One region of the Pseudoalteromonas sp. 120-MNA-CIBAN-0494 genome, then DNA from elsewhere that is predicted to be linked to it. Evidence: predicted binding sites of a transcription regulator. Region 1 holds the regulator's gene; each other region holds the start of a gene.
What was found. Region 1 encodes sigma-54, which starts transcription at its own class of promoters, with help from an activator protein. Its sites were predicted from a motif close to GTTGGCACGNNNNTNGNNT; they were not measured.

Region 1 (4,290 bases):
CGCATAAGATACTCTACTTAAGCTGAACAGATGATTATTTAAATTGAATTATTTTTCTTGCTCGCGATGGCGAATTTTTACATTAGGGTGAGACATAGCAAAGCTTTCACCAATTGTTTGCGCTAAATAAACTGAGCGGTGCTGACCACCAGTACAACCAATAGCAATGGTTAAATAACTGCGATTATTACGCTCTAGGTGTGGTAACCACGTTTGTACAAAGGTTTGAATTTGCCAAGTGAATTTTTGCACAATACTATGACTAGCTAAATAATCTTTTACTGGTTGATCTAATCCAGTTAAAGGCTTGAGCTCCGGTTCCCAGTGTGGGTTTGGTAAAAAACGCGCATCAAAAACATAATCAGCACCTTTGGGAATACCATGCTTAAAGCCAAACGACTCAAAGGTAATGATAAGCTGTTTGTCTTTTTTACCGAGTATGGTTTCACGCATAGATTCAGCAAGTTGATGCACACTTAAATCGGTTGTATCAATGACATGATCAGCCCGCGTTACGAGTACATCGAGTAATTCTTTTTCCTTTTTTATTGCTAAATCTAGCGGTAGCGAATCAATCGAAAGCGGGTGCAAGCGACGTGTTTCTGAATAACGGCGGATTAACGTTTGATCGTCGCTATCTAAATAAAATAACGTTGGTTTAGCAAAGTCGGGCAAGTACTCAAGAATATCGTTAAACTGCTGCTGGTCTTTAGGCAGGTTACGCACGTCTATACTAACGGCTATTTTATCGTAGTTATCAGAGACACTGCGCACTAATGAAGGCAGCAAATTTACCGGAATATTATCTACACAATAGTAACCTAAATCTTCTACAACACGTAAAGCAACTGACTTACCAGAACCTGATCGGCCACTTATAATAATTAATTCCATTTACCACCCCTTTATTAGTAACTAGGATTGATCCAAAATAACTTGGTATAACGCTTCATCAGACTTTGCCGCACGCAATTGCTTACAAAACTCTTTATCGTTTAGTTTATCAGCTATTGTGGCTAGTGTTTTCAAGTGCTGCTGGTTATCGCCATCGGGCACTATAAGCGCAACAAAAATATCAACTGGACGATTATCAATTGCATCAAAATTAATAGCGGTTTCGCTTATTAAAATTAAGGCAAGAGGCTCTTGTGCCCCGCTCATACGGCCATGTGGAATTGCTATTCCTCGGCCAATACCGGTACTACCTAGCTTTTCTCTTGCCAATAAAGCAGTGAGAATATCTTGCTGAGGTAAATACGGCATTTTTTTATGCGCGAGTTCACTGATGAATTCTAAAATTCTTTTTTTACTATTAAAAAGGACCACAGCTTTGCTGCAGTCCTGGCATATAAGTGAGCTTAATTTCATAGTGTTAGTGTCGAGCAAACTTCTCTTTGTGTTTAATTACTTGACGATCGAGTTTGTCAATCAACGAGTCAATGGCAGCGTACATATCTTGGTGTTCGGTCGATGCAAATAGCTCAGCGCCACTTACAAAAATTGTTGCTTCAGCTTTTTGACTTAATTTTTCTACATCGAGAATAACATGCACATTAGTTATGTGATCTGAGTGTCTTTGCAGCTTTGCAAATTTATTATTTACATAGTCTCTTAATGAGTCTGTAATGTCTACATGACGACCAGTTAAGTTTAGTTGCATCAGCATTTTCCTCTTTGTTGTACGTCTTAAATCAAGCTTTTACGTTGATTCGACGGGGGAATAGCCAGAGATTCGCGATATTTTGCAATTGTCCGTCTAGCTACTTTAATTCCTTGCTCAGCCAATATATCTGCAATCTTGCTATCACTCAATGGTTTGGCTAAGTTTTCTGCAGCTATCAACTTTTTAATCAGGGCACGTATGGCAGTTGATGAACATTCGCCACCATTTTCGGTGCTTACATGGCTTGAAAAAAAGTACTTAAGCTCAAAAATGCCACGTGGAGTGTGCATATATTTTTGCGTAGTGACCCGTGAAATAGTCGACTCGTGCATTTCAACTATTTCGGCAACATCGTTTAATACCATAGGTTTCATGGCTTCTGGGCCATGTTCAAAAAACGCTTGTTGCTGCTTAACAATACAATTAGTTACTTTCAGGAGCGTTTCGTTTCTACTTTCTAGGCTTTTAATAAACCATTTAGCTTCTTGTAAGTGCGAGCGAATAAATTGGCTGTCACCGCTGGATTTTACTGTACGAGACATAGCCGCATATTGGCTGTTAACACGTATTTTTGGCATGCTATCTGGGTTTAGCTCTACCACCCAGCGGCCTTTTATTTTTTTAACAGACACGTCAGGTATAACGTATTCAGACTCTTCTCTGACAATAGTATCCGCAGGCTTAGGATTAAGCGTATGAATAAGTGTCATTATTTCTTTAAGCTCTTCTTCTTTGAGCTTAGTTTTTTTCATTAACGTACGATAGTCGCGAGCAGCGAGTAAATCGATATGATCAGTTAACACCATTTTTGTTTCGTTAATATAAGGGGTGTCTTTATCAAATTGATTTAATTGAATGCATAAGCATTCTTGCAAGCTGCGAGCTGCAATACCAACAGGATCAAATAATTGAATGCGCTTTAGCACTGCTTCTATTTCATCTAGTTCTACTTCGTGTTCGTCGTCAGTTTCTTGGTTAAAGCTTGCTAAAAGGTCTTCGCAACTGAGGGTTAAAATACCAGAGTCATCTACGGCTTCAACGATAGCTATGGCAATAGCTTCGTCGGTAGGGCTAAAAGGGGTGAGCTGTAATTGCCACATTAAGTATTCATGCAGGGTTTCGGTTGATGCACCTTGATAAATAGATTCATCTTCAGGCATTGGCCCTGATGAAGAGGCAGGCGCTGCGCTCATATATTCATCCCATGATACATCCATGGCCATGTCGTCGCTTATGGTGTCTTTATTTAGTGCTTCACCGCTATCTTGCTCATACTCGCTTGGGGTGTCGTCAGCAGAGGCGCTAACAGTAATGTCATCTGCTTTTTGCTCGTTTTTACCTGCTGATTCTTCCGTGTAATCTTGTTCATCAACTTCAAGTAATGGGTTGCTATCAAGTGCTTCTTGTATTTCTTGCTGGAGATCCAAGGTACTAAGCTGCAATAAGCGAATAGCCTGTTGCAGTTGCGGAGTCATTGTAAGTTGCTGGCCCATGCGCAGCTGTAATGATTGCCTCATTTATCTCTAACAATCCTTATAAATTGATATGATTAATCTTAGCAGATGCTTATAGTAATAACATAAATATTACAGTTTGAACTGCTCGCCTAAATAAACATCACGTACTGTTTTATCGTTTAATACAAATTCAGGAGTACCAGATGCAATTAGCTCCCCATGAGAAACAATGTAGGCTTTTTCACAAACATCAAGGGTTTCCCTTACATTGTGGTCGGTAATTAGTACGCCAATACCACGATTTTTAAGGTGTTCTATAATTTTTTTAATATCGAGCACTGAAATAGGATCCACGCCAGCAAAGGGCTCATCAAGCAATATAAATTTAGGATCTGCAGCTAAAGCACGTGCTATTTCTACGCGGCGACGTTCACCACCAGATAGCGCCATACCTAAGCTGTCGCGAATATGTTGCAGGCTAAATTCGTCCAACAAACTATTTAGGGTTTCTTCCCTGGCTTGTTTATTTAGTTGCTTACGCGTTTCTAAAATAGCCATTAAATTTTGATACACAGTGAGCTTTCTAAAAATAGAAGATTCTTGTGGTAAATAACCAATACCTAAACGAGCACGGCTGTGCATAGGAAGTAAGGTAATATCGTTATCATCAATTAATATTTTACCTTTGTCGCTAGGAACTAAGCCTACAATCATGTAAAAGGTAGTGGTTTTACCTGCGCCATTTGGGCCAAGTAAACCAACAATGCTGCCAGCTTTTACTTCAAGTCCTACATTTTTAACAACTTCACGGCCTTTATAGCTTTTTGCTAATAGCTCTGCTTTTAATGTACTCATGGCTGACCTTTATTGAGTTTTTGTTCTTTTTTTACGTCTATAGGCACTAAAATAGTGTGTACCCGATCAGTTGAGTTTTCATCTTTTTCAGCACTTATAAGCTGTTGCTCTATATCGTAGGTGATGCTTTTAGCCGTAATTTTTTGCCCAGCTTGAGAAATGTTTGCATCTCCTACCAGGGTTAAAAAACGTTTCGCTACATCGTAACGTACTTCGTTAGCGCTGGCGCTCATGACAGTACCATCTGCTTGCTTTTCTTCAAAATATGCAGGGCTGCCCGTGGCAATTAATAGTTGTTTATTATCGCCAAGTTCG
Region 2 (4,290 bases), on a different contig from region 1:
TTTCATTATAAGTTTCCTGTATACATATAAACTCATCATACCAGCACTGGTTACCACATTACATCTTCAAATAAAATGCTTTGCATAGCGTAATATAATCTTCGCTATAGTTGTTTTCATTATCTTTTATACACAAAGCTGATTCCACAATGCTCTGGTTTATATAGCTAAAGGTCATTAGGCTTCGGCTAATCGCTTTATTTGGCGTCGCCTTTACTTGGCAATGAGTATTTAAAAAAAGCCCGTTTTGAGTAGCAAGTTCAATAAACACCGCAACCTCTGTAGTGGGTAAAATTAAGCTAAAGGTTGAGCCTGAATGACTGAGCTTTTTAAAAGCACTAATTAGCTCAGCAAAACTTAAACCATCTGTATGGCGCGCAATATTACGCGCCTTATTATTACCTTTTAAACTGTGATTAAAATACGGCGGATTGGCTATCACTACATCAAATGGCTGCGCGCTGTTAAAAGTTTGAATGCTTTGCTGGTGCACCTCTATATTTGGCCACGGGCTAGCGGCAATATTTTGCAACGCTTGTTGGTAAGCATTTTTATCAACTTCTACCGCCGTTATAGTTAACTGGGGGCTGCGCTGTTTGCACATAAGCGCCAGCAATCCCGTGCCTGTACCTATATCGAGCAAGCTGTTGGCATTACTTAAATTAGCCCATGCTCCAAGCAAAATACCATCGGTTGATACCTTCATTGCACACTGTTCGTGCGCAACTTTAAATTGTTTAAATGCAAAACCAGACATTTTTTCACCTTTTCATTCACCAAGCAGGCGTAACCGAGTATAATTAGTGCCATTGTCCTTTATTTTTGACACTCTATGCAATTTTCTGAATTTGATCTTGATAACAAGCTACTCGACGCCATTAATAAAATGGGTTACGAAACGCCAACCAGCATTCAACAACAAGCTATTCCTGAAGCACTTCAGGGGCGTGACATTTTAGCATCTGCGCCTACAGGTACAGGTAAAACAGCCGCCTTTTTAATTCCGGCTATTCAATATTTATTGGATTTTCCGCGTCGTGATCCTGGTTTTGCGCGCGTATTAGTAATGACGCCAACTCGTGAGCTAGCTTATCAAATTCATGAACAATGCGAACTACTTGCTAAACGTACTAACCTTAAAATTGGGGTAGTAACAGGCGGTATTAACTATGGTACGCATAAAGAGATTTTTGAAAAAAATAATGACATTTTAATCGCCACCCCAGGGCGTTTAATGGAATATTTAGAAACCGAAAACTTTCATGCTGAACACGTAGAAATGCTTATTATTGATGAAGCCGACCGCATGCTAGACATGGGCTTTAAAAAAGAAATGAGCCGTATTTGTGATGAAGCTAAAAATCGTCGTCAGTGCTTTTTATTTTCAGCAACCCTTGAAGGCGACAGTGTTGAAAGATTTGCTGAAACAACGCTAAACGATCCAGCATTGCTTGAAGCTGAATCGTCACGCAAAGAAAAGGCTAAAATTCACCAGTGGGTACATTTAGCCGACGACTATCATCATAAACTTGAGCTGTTAGTTAATACCCTTAATGGCCCAGACGTAACTAAAGCCATAGTGTTTGTTAAAACCCGTGAGCGTCTTGAAACGCTAATTGGTGAACTAACAACTAACGACGTTAAAGCAGCCTGGTTACGCGGCGAAATGCCGCAAGACAAACGCATGAAAGCGATGGAAAACTTCCATAGCGGCAAAACCCGTATATTAGTTGCTACCGATGTAGCGGCGCGCGGTATTGACGTGGCTGATATTAGCCATGTAATTAACTTTGACCTACCACGCACAGCCGATATATATGTACACCGTATTGGCCGTACAGGCCGCGCTGGTAAAAAAGGCATCGCTCTTTCACTGGTTGAAGCGCACGATATTGGCATTCTTTATAAAATAGAACGCTATATTGAGCAAAAACTTAAACGTCGTGTTATTAAAGGATTAGAGCCAAAGCATAAAGAAGCTAAGCCGCCGGCTAAAAAGCGTAAAGATCCGGTTAAAATGAAAGCGAAGAAAAAAGCTAAGGTTAAAAAGAAAAAGTAACTTAAGCGCATACTGTAAGTAGTATTATATTAGCCGACAAAAATGTCGGCTTTTTAATGCCTGCTCCTCCATAACTGCATGGTTTAGGGCTATGTAATCTCTACTTAGTTTTATGTAACAATTGCCCACCTGAATTCCCACTTAATAAAATAGCCTTTATTTTCAGTACATTAAATATGGAACGATAATTGTAACTATCATGGTAACTCTGCCTAATTTGGCTACCCGATTAATTGCAATGTAAGGATATGATTATGAGCCGTTTAAAATTAACTATCGCTTTAGTATCATTTTGTTGTTTGTTTTTATTAGCATGCGCTACAAAAGTGAGTGCTACAACAAATATGGTTGTCGTTAGCAGCCTAGCAACCCAACCAAACTTACAGCAATCGATTACCCACACTTTGCGTACCAACCCCAATTTAGCGCTAAGCGATATTCGCGTACAAGTTAAAAATGGTGAAGTAGATTTATACGGTAAAGCGCAAACAGGTTTTGAGCGTGCGTTGGCACAAAAGTTTTTAGAAAATATGGATGGCGTAAAAATCATTCGTAACAAAATTGATATTATTTAAGTTCTACTTAAATAACTTACATAAAAAATGCCGCTTATTGCAAAATAAGCGGCATTTTTTTCAGTGCTCATATATTCAGTAATCAAGCCCAAGCTTAGTAATAAGCCAAACAGGCTAACTACTTTTTAAGCTATGAGCTCTATTTAGCTCTTTGGCGATTACTCGCTACCTTTGGTTTTGTATTGGCCTTATGAAATTGGCTAAAACCAGTATGGCGCGTTAATGCTGGGCGCCCACCTCGACTACTTCCTTTTGCAGCTCTTTCGTCGCGCCCTTCTTCTGGCACTAAGCAATTTGGCGCTTTACCTATTAGGTTAGCTTTACCCATTTTGCGCAGTGCTTCGCGGATCATTGGCCAGCCCGCAGGATCGTGATAGCGTAAAATTGCTTTATGTAAACGACGCTGGCGCGCACCTTTCGGCACAGGTACTACTTCGGTATTATTTTTAATATTACGCAGTGAGTTCATCTCGGTATGATAAATAGTGGTCGCATTTGCCATTGGAGATGGGTAAAAATTTTGTACCTGATCAAGTTTAAAGTCGTTCGACTTAAGCCACAAAGCCATGTTTACCATGTCTTCGTCTTTAGTACCTGGGTGCGCCGAAATAAAGTATGGGATTAAATACTGCTTTTTACCCGCTTCTTTTGAGTACTTATCAAATAACGCTTTAAACTGATCGTACGCTCCCATACCTGGCTTCATCATTTTTGATAATGGTCCATCTTCGGTATGCTCTGGCGCTATTTTTAAATATCCACCTACATGGTGAGTAACTAATTCTTTAACGTAACGTGGATCTTGCACGGCTAAATCGTAGCGTACACCCGAGGCGATTAATATTTTTTTAATGCCTTTAACTTCACGGGCTTTTTTATACAGCTCAATTGTTGGCGTATGATCGGTATCCATATGCTTACATATTTCAGGGTATACACACGATAAACGTCGACAGGTACTTTCTGCTTTTTTGCTAGTACAACCCAATTTATACATGTTGGCTGTTGGGCCACCTAAGTCAGAAATAACCCCGGTAAACCCGGGTACTTTATCTCTAATTTGCTCAATTTCTTCAATTATTGATTCTTGCGAACGGCTTTGAATAATCCGCCCTTCATGTTCGGTAATCGAACAGAAACTGCAACCACCAAAACAGCCTCGCATAATATTAACTGATGTTTTAATCATGTCGTAGGCAGGTATTTTTGCATCCCCATAGCTAGGATGAGGAATACGTTGATACGGCAAACCAAATACGGCGTCCATTTCATGTGTTTCTAGTGGATATGCTGGGGGATTAACCCAAATAGAACGATCGCCGTGGCGCTGAAAAATAGCACGAGCACAACCTGGGTTAGTTTCTTGGTGCACAATACGAGAAGCATGTGCATACAATGGCTTATTCACACTTACTTGCTCAAACGCAGGTAATTTAACGTAGGTTTTTTCCCATGGCTTAGGGCGCGCTGGCTGAATAGTAATAACCTTGGCGGCTTCGGCTTTTAAGTCTATACCTGCTTGTTTAAATTCTGATTTGCTACAGCCAACATCATCTGCGCCATACGGGTTTGGAATTGGATCAATTTTACCTATTTTATCAATAGCGGTAGAGTCACTGCCACGCCAGCCTGGTAACGGCTCTTTACGAATAACCG
Region 3 (4,290 bases), on a different contig from region 1:
CCACGGCGCGGTTGAGTTAACCATTAAAGAGTAAGACAATATCTTACTCGTTAAACTTACTAATAATAAAAGCGATACGCTAAATGCAATTTCGTACCATTATAAAAATCCTTGGGCAACTTGTTGCACTGTTTAGTATTACCATGGTGCCTCCGGCAATCGTGTCTTTAATTTATAAAGACGGTGGTGGTGTTCCTTTTGTTTTGGCTTTTATTTTTAGTGTCACTATTGGCTTAATGGCTTATTACCCTAACCGCCACGAAGATGGAGATTTAAAAGCGCGGGAAGGGTTTTTAATTGTTGTGTTATTTTGGTTGGTACTTGGCGCGTTTGCATCCTTACCGCTGATATTTTTACAAGAGCCAAACCTATCACTGGCTGATGCGGTATTTGAAGCGTTTTCGGGGTTAACCACCACCGGAGCAACGGTACTAACCGGTATAGAGTACTTGCCTAAATCGGTATTATTTTATCGCCAACAACTACAGTGGTTTGGCGGTATGGGGATCATTGTATTGGCGGTTGCTATTTTACCTATGCTAGGGGTTGGTGGTATGCAGCTATATCGCGCCGAAATACCAGGGCCAGTAAAAGACTCTAAAATGACCCCGCGAATTGCCGACACCGCAAAGCACCTTTGGTATATATATGTGTCAATTACACTTGCGTGTACCTTGGCATATTGGATTGCAGGCATGGATTGGTTTGACGCAATAAGCCATGCGTTCTCAACGGTCGCCATTGGTGGGTTTTCTACTTATGATGCCTCTATGGGGCATTTTGATAGCCCAGTAATTAACTTTATTTGTGTGTTCTTTTTAATTATTGCAGCCATTAACTTTTCACTGCATTACGCTGCGGTAGCAAGTAGAAATATCAGTGTTTATATTCGCGACCCTGAGTTTAAAGTGTTTTTATGTATTCAGTTAGCGCTGGTGGTGATTTGCTTTACCGTGCTTTCGTCTCATGAAGTGTATGCCAATGGCGATGAAACACTCGACCAAGCGCTATTTCATGCTGTTTCAATTAGCAGTACGGCAGGATTTGCCACCGATAACTTTTCGGCTTGGCCATTATTTTTACCAATACTGCTTATATTTTCGAGCTTTATAGGTGGCTGTGCGGGCTCTACCGGTGGCGGTATGAAAGTGGTGCGCGTATTCTTACTATACTTACAAGGCGTGCGAGAGCTTAATAGGCTAGTGCATCCTCGGGCTATATATTCTATCAAGTTAGGCAGCAAAGCGTTGCCAGACAAAGTAGTAGAAGCTGTATGGGGGTTTTTCTCAGCGTACGCATTGGTGTTTATAATTATTATGCTAGCGCTGATGGGAACCGGTATGGATAACATTACAGCATTTTCTGCTACTGCAGCGTGTTTAAATAACCTTGGCCCGGGCTTAGGAGATGTTGCATCGCACTATGGGTCTATTAGTGATGGTGCTAAATGGTTGCTTACTATTGCTATGGTATTTGGCCGTTTAGAAATATTTACTTTATTAGTGCTGTTTACGCCTACATTTTGGCGCGGATAATTTAATTGTTAGTTTATAAAGAGTATTAGGGAAAAGGATATGCCAACAACTAACCTAGAAAAGTTACACCAAATAATGTCTGGTGCCATGGTTGATCTTGAAATTTTAACACCAACAGCCAGCAAGCGTGTAAAAACAGAGTTTATAGGTTTGCTCGAAAATCGATTTATTATTTTAAACTATCCGAGCTCAAAGCGCCTGCCTACAGCAAGCGACTACCTGCACGATGGGGTAATGGTGGTAGTAAGAGCACTAATAGAGGGAAGTGGTGGGCAGGTTATCGCTTTTCGTCAGCAAATAATGTCAGTTGCATCTCATCCCGCACGCTTACTTTTTATTAATTACCCAAAGCAAGTGCAGTTATTCGATTTACGCTCGCAAACTCGTATACCTACCTTATTATCGGCCAAGCTAAAACTTAGTGATGACAGGATACTCGACGGGGTAATTAAAGATATTTCGCTAACGGGCGTAAAGTTTGATCTTAAAGACAAAACCCAGGCTGAAAATATTAAAGGGATGCAATGCTCAATCATCCTCGATAGTAGTAATAAGCAAGTTAAAGACTTTCAGGGAGAAATTTGTAGCGTGAAAGAACACGTTCAAGGTGCTTACTGTGGAATAAAGCTATTAGCCAGCGAAGAAGAAATGAAAAGCTTTATGGGGGATCACTTTATTGACCCTTCAATACTCCAATCAGAAACCGAGTAACTGTACATTTCGCTATTTTGCAACAAAATAGCGATTTATTAAATTTAATTTTAAATAACGCATACCTGCATTGATAAAAATAAAATAATCTATAAAAACAATAATTTATAAAAGTAAAAGCTATTGGTTATTTTCATTTCAAAAATTATTCAGCTGTAACCGAGTTGAATACCCCAGCTAAACAGTCTCCTTACAGTGTGTATTTATAATCTGTGGCGTTTTTTGCTTTTTGTAAGGCATTGAATTTGTTCGAACTTATTTTTTGGGCTTAAAGTGTGTTGCAAAAAGGCAACAAAAATAGACAGTTAATTATCACCTTTAAGTGTATGTTACCTTTAACTAATTGAAGTTATTGATGTTTTAAATGTTGGCATCGAAGTTGTAATAGTTAAGCTGTATTGCATTAAACGTGATTTAAAGTGAAGCACTTAATCGCAGTTAACATAAACTTTGAAGGAAGATTGATTATGAAAACATTAAATAAAACGTTAGCACTTATCGCTCTAGCATCGTCATCAGCCGCTTTTGCAGCAAGTGATTTTGATACCCTTGATGTAGATGGTAATGGCGCAATTAGTCAAAGCGAAGCTGCTGTTGATGCAGAGTTAATGAGTATTTTCTCAGAGCTTGATACTGACCAAAACGGTGAGTTATCAAAAGAAGAATTTTCTAAAGCATAAGCAAAATGCAAGGTTGATAAAATTCTGTGTTGCCAAAGACAACCTAAGTAAGCAAGGGAGCTTATGAAAAAGAATAACAAGGAAAGTATAAACCTTAGTATATCTAATTTTTTGATAAAGCATTGAATAACATAGTAAAGGATTAAATTATGAAACAGTTAAATAAAGCACTCGCACTTATCGCTCTAGCATCGTCATCAGCCGCTTTTGCAGCAAGTGATTTTGATACCCTTGATGTAGATGGTAATGGCGCAATTAGCCAAAGTGAAGCGTCGGTAGATTCCGATTTAATCGCACAATTTGCAGAGTTAGATACAGATGGTAACGGTGAGCTTTCTAAAGCAGAGTTTGCTAACTACTAATTACTTTTTCGGTTATTTTTCACAGCCAGGGATTTCTGAGAAGGACCTCTCATTTTAGGAGATTATTATGAAAGTATTAAATACATCACTTGCGATTTTAGTTTTAGCGTCTTCAGCAGCAGCCTATGCAGCAGTGGATTTTGCCTCTTTTGATACCAACGGCGATGGTGTTATTTCTCAGCAAGAAGCTGCGGCAAATACACAGTTAGTAAAAATATTTGATCAGCTAGATACTGACGGTAATGGCGAACTTTCTAAAGAAGAGTTTGCCAAAGTACAATAAAGCTTTAGTACCCTATATTAAAAAAGCAGCTTAACTAAGCTGCTTTTTTGTGTTTAAAGTACCAACAATGTACTGCTATAAAAATATAGCGCTCACCTGAAATAGTTTTTCTACAATATTAATGTGCTTTTTATCAATTAAGAACATGATGACATGGTCGCCCGACATAATAATGGTATCGTCGTGGGCAATAAGCACGTCGTCGTTACGTACTACAGCACCAATAGTAGTACCTGCTGGGAGTTTTATATCCCTTACAGTTCGGCCAACTACTTTAGATGTATTTTCATCACCATGGGCAACAGCTTCAATAGCTTCAGCTGCACCTTTGCGTAGTGAATATACGTTAACAATATCGCCGCGGCGAACATGAGTAAGTAATGCCGAAATAGTGGCTTCTTGTGGTGAAATTGCAATATCAATATCGCCGCCTTGTACTAAGTCAACGTATGCACTGCGTTGAATAAGTACCATGGTTTTTTGTGCGCCCATACGTTTTGCTAGCATGGCCGACATTATATTTACTTCATCATCGTTGGTTACCGCAATAAACACATCAACCTGATCTATATGCTCTTCTGACAATAGCTCTTGGTCTGACGCATCTCCGCAAAAAACAATCGTGTTGTCGAGCATTTCAGAGAGTTGCTCGGCGCGCTCTTTGCTGCGCTCAATTAATTTTACACTGTGATTTTTTTCCAGTGAGCGCGCTAGGCCTG

Region 2: AAEY55_RS17035 (BON domain-containing protein) is a predicted target of sigma-54. The motif match lies at 2,235-2,253, and genes of this name have one in related genera.
Region 3: AAEY55_RS13400 (EF-hand domain-containing protein) is a predicted target of sigma-54. The motif match lies at 2,613-2,631, and genes of this name have one in related genera.

The regions. Positions count from the first base shown of each region.
Region 1 is NZ_JBEOOE010000002.1:134,887-139,176, reverse strand. Features, by position in the region: gene AAEY55_RS02365 (HPr family phosphocarrier protein) at 1-5, opposite strand, end outside; gene rapZ (RNase adapter RapZ) at 49-894, opposite strand; gene ptsN (PTS IIA-like nitrogen regulatory protein PtsN) at 916-1,368, opposite strand; gene hpf (ribosome hibernation promoting factor) at 1,373-1,660, opposite strand; gene AAEY55_RS02345 (RNA polymerase factor sigma-54) at 1,687-3,180, opposite strand; gene lptB (LPS export ABC transporter ATP-binding protein) at 3,250-3,975, opposite strand; gene lptA (lipopolysaccharide transport periplasmic protein LptA) at 3,972-4,290, opposite strand, start outside.
Region 2 is NZ_JBEOOE010000048.1:7,605-11,894, reverse strand. Features, by position in the region: gene AAEY55_RS17050 (DUF2147 domain-containing protein) at 1-6, opposite strand, end outside; gene AAEY55_RS17045 (tRNA1(Val) (adenine(37)-N6)-methyltransferase) at 59-757, opposite strand; gene srmB (ATP-dependent RNA helicase SrmB) at 833-2,059, shown strand; gene AAEY55_RS17035 (BON domain-containing protein) at 2,314-2,634, shown strand; gene AAEY55_RS17030 (YgiQ family radical SAM protein) at 2,774-4,290, opposite strand, start outside.
Region 3 is NZ_JBEOOE010000024.1:11,609-15,898, reverse strand. Features, by position in the region: gene AAEY55_RS13415 (YigZ family protein) at 1-34, shown strand, start outside; gene AAEY55_RS13410 (TrkH family potassium uptake protein) at 84-1,535, shown strand; gene AAEY55_RS13405 (flagellar brake protein) at 1,575-2,246, shown strand; gene AAEY55_RS13400 (EF-hand domain-containing protein) at 2,714-2,926, shown strand; gene AAEY55_RS13395 (calmodulin) at 3,076-3,288, shown strand; gene AAEY55_RS13390 (EF-hand domain-containing protein) at 3,356-3,571, shown strand; gene trkA (Trk system potassium transporter TrkA) at 3,647-4,290, opposite strand, start outside.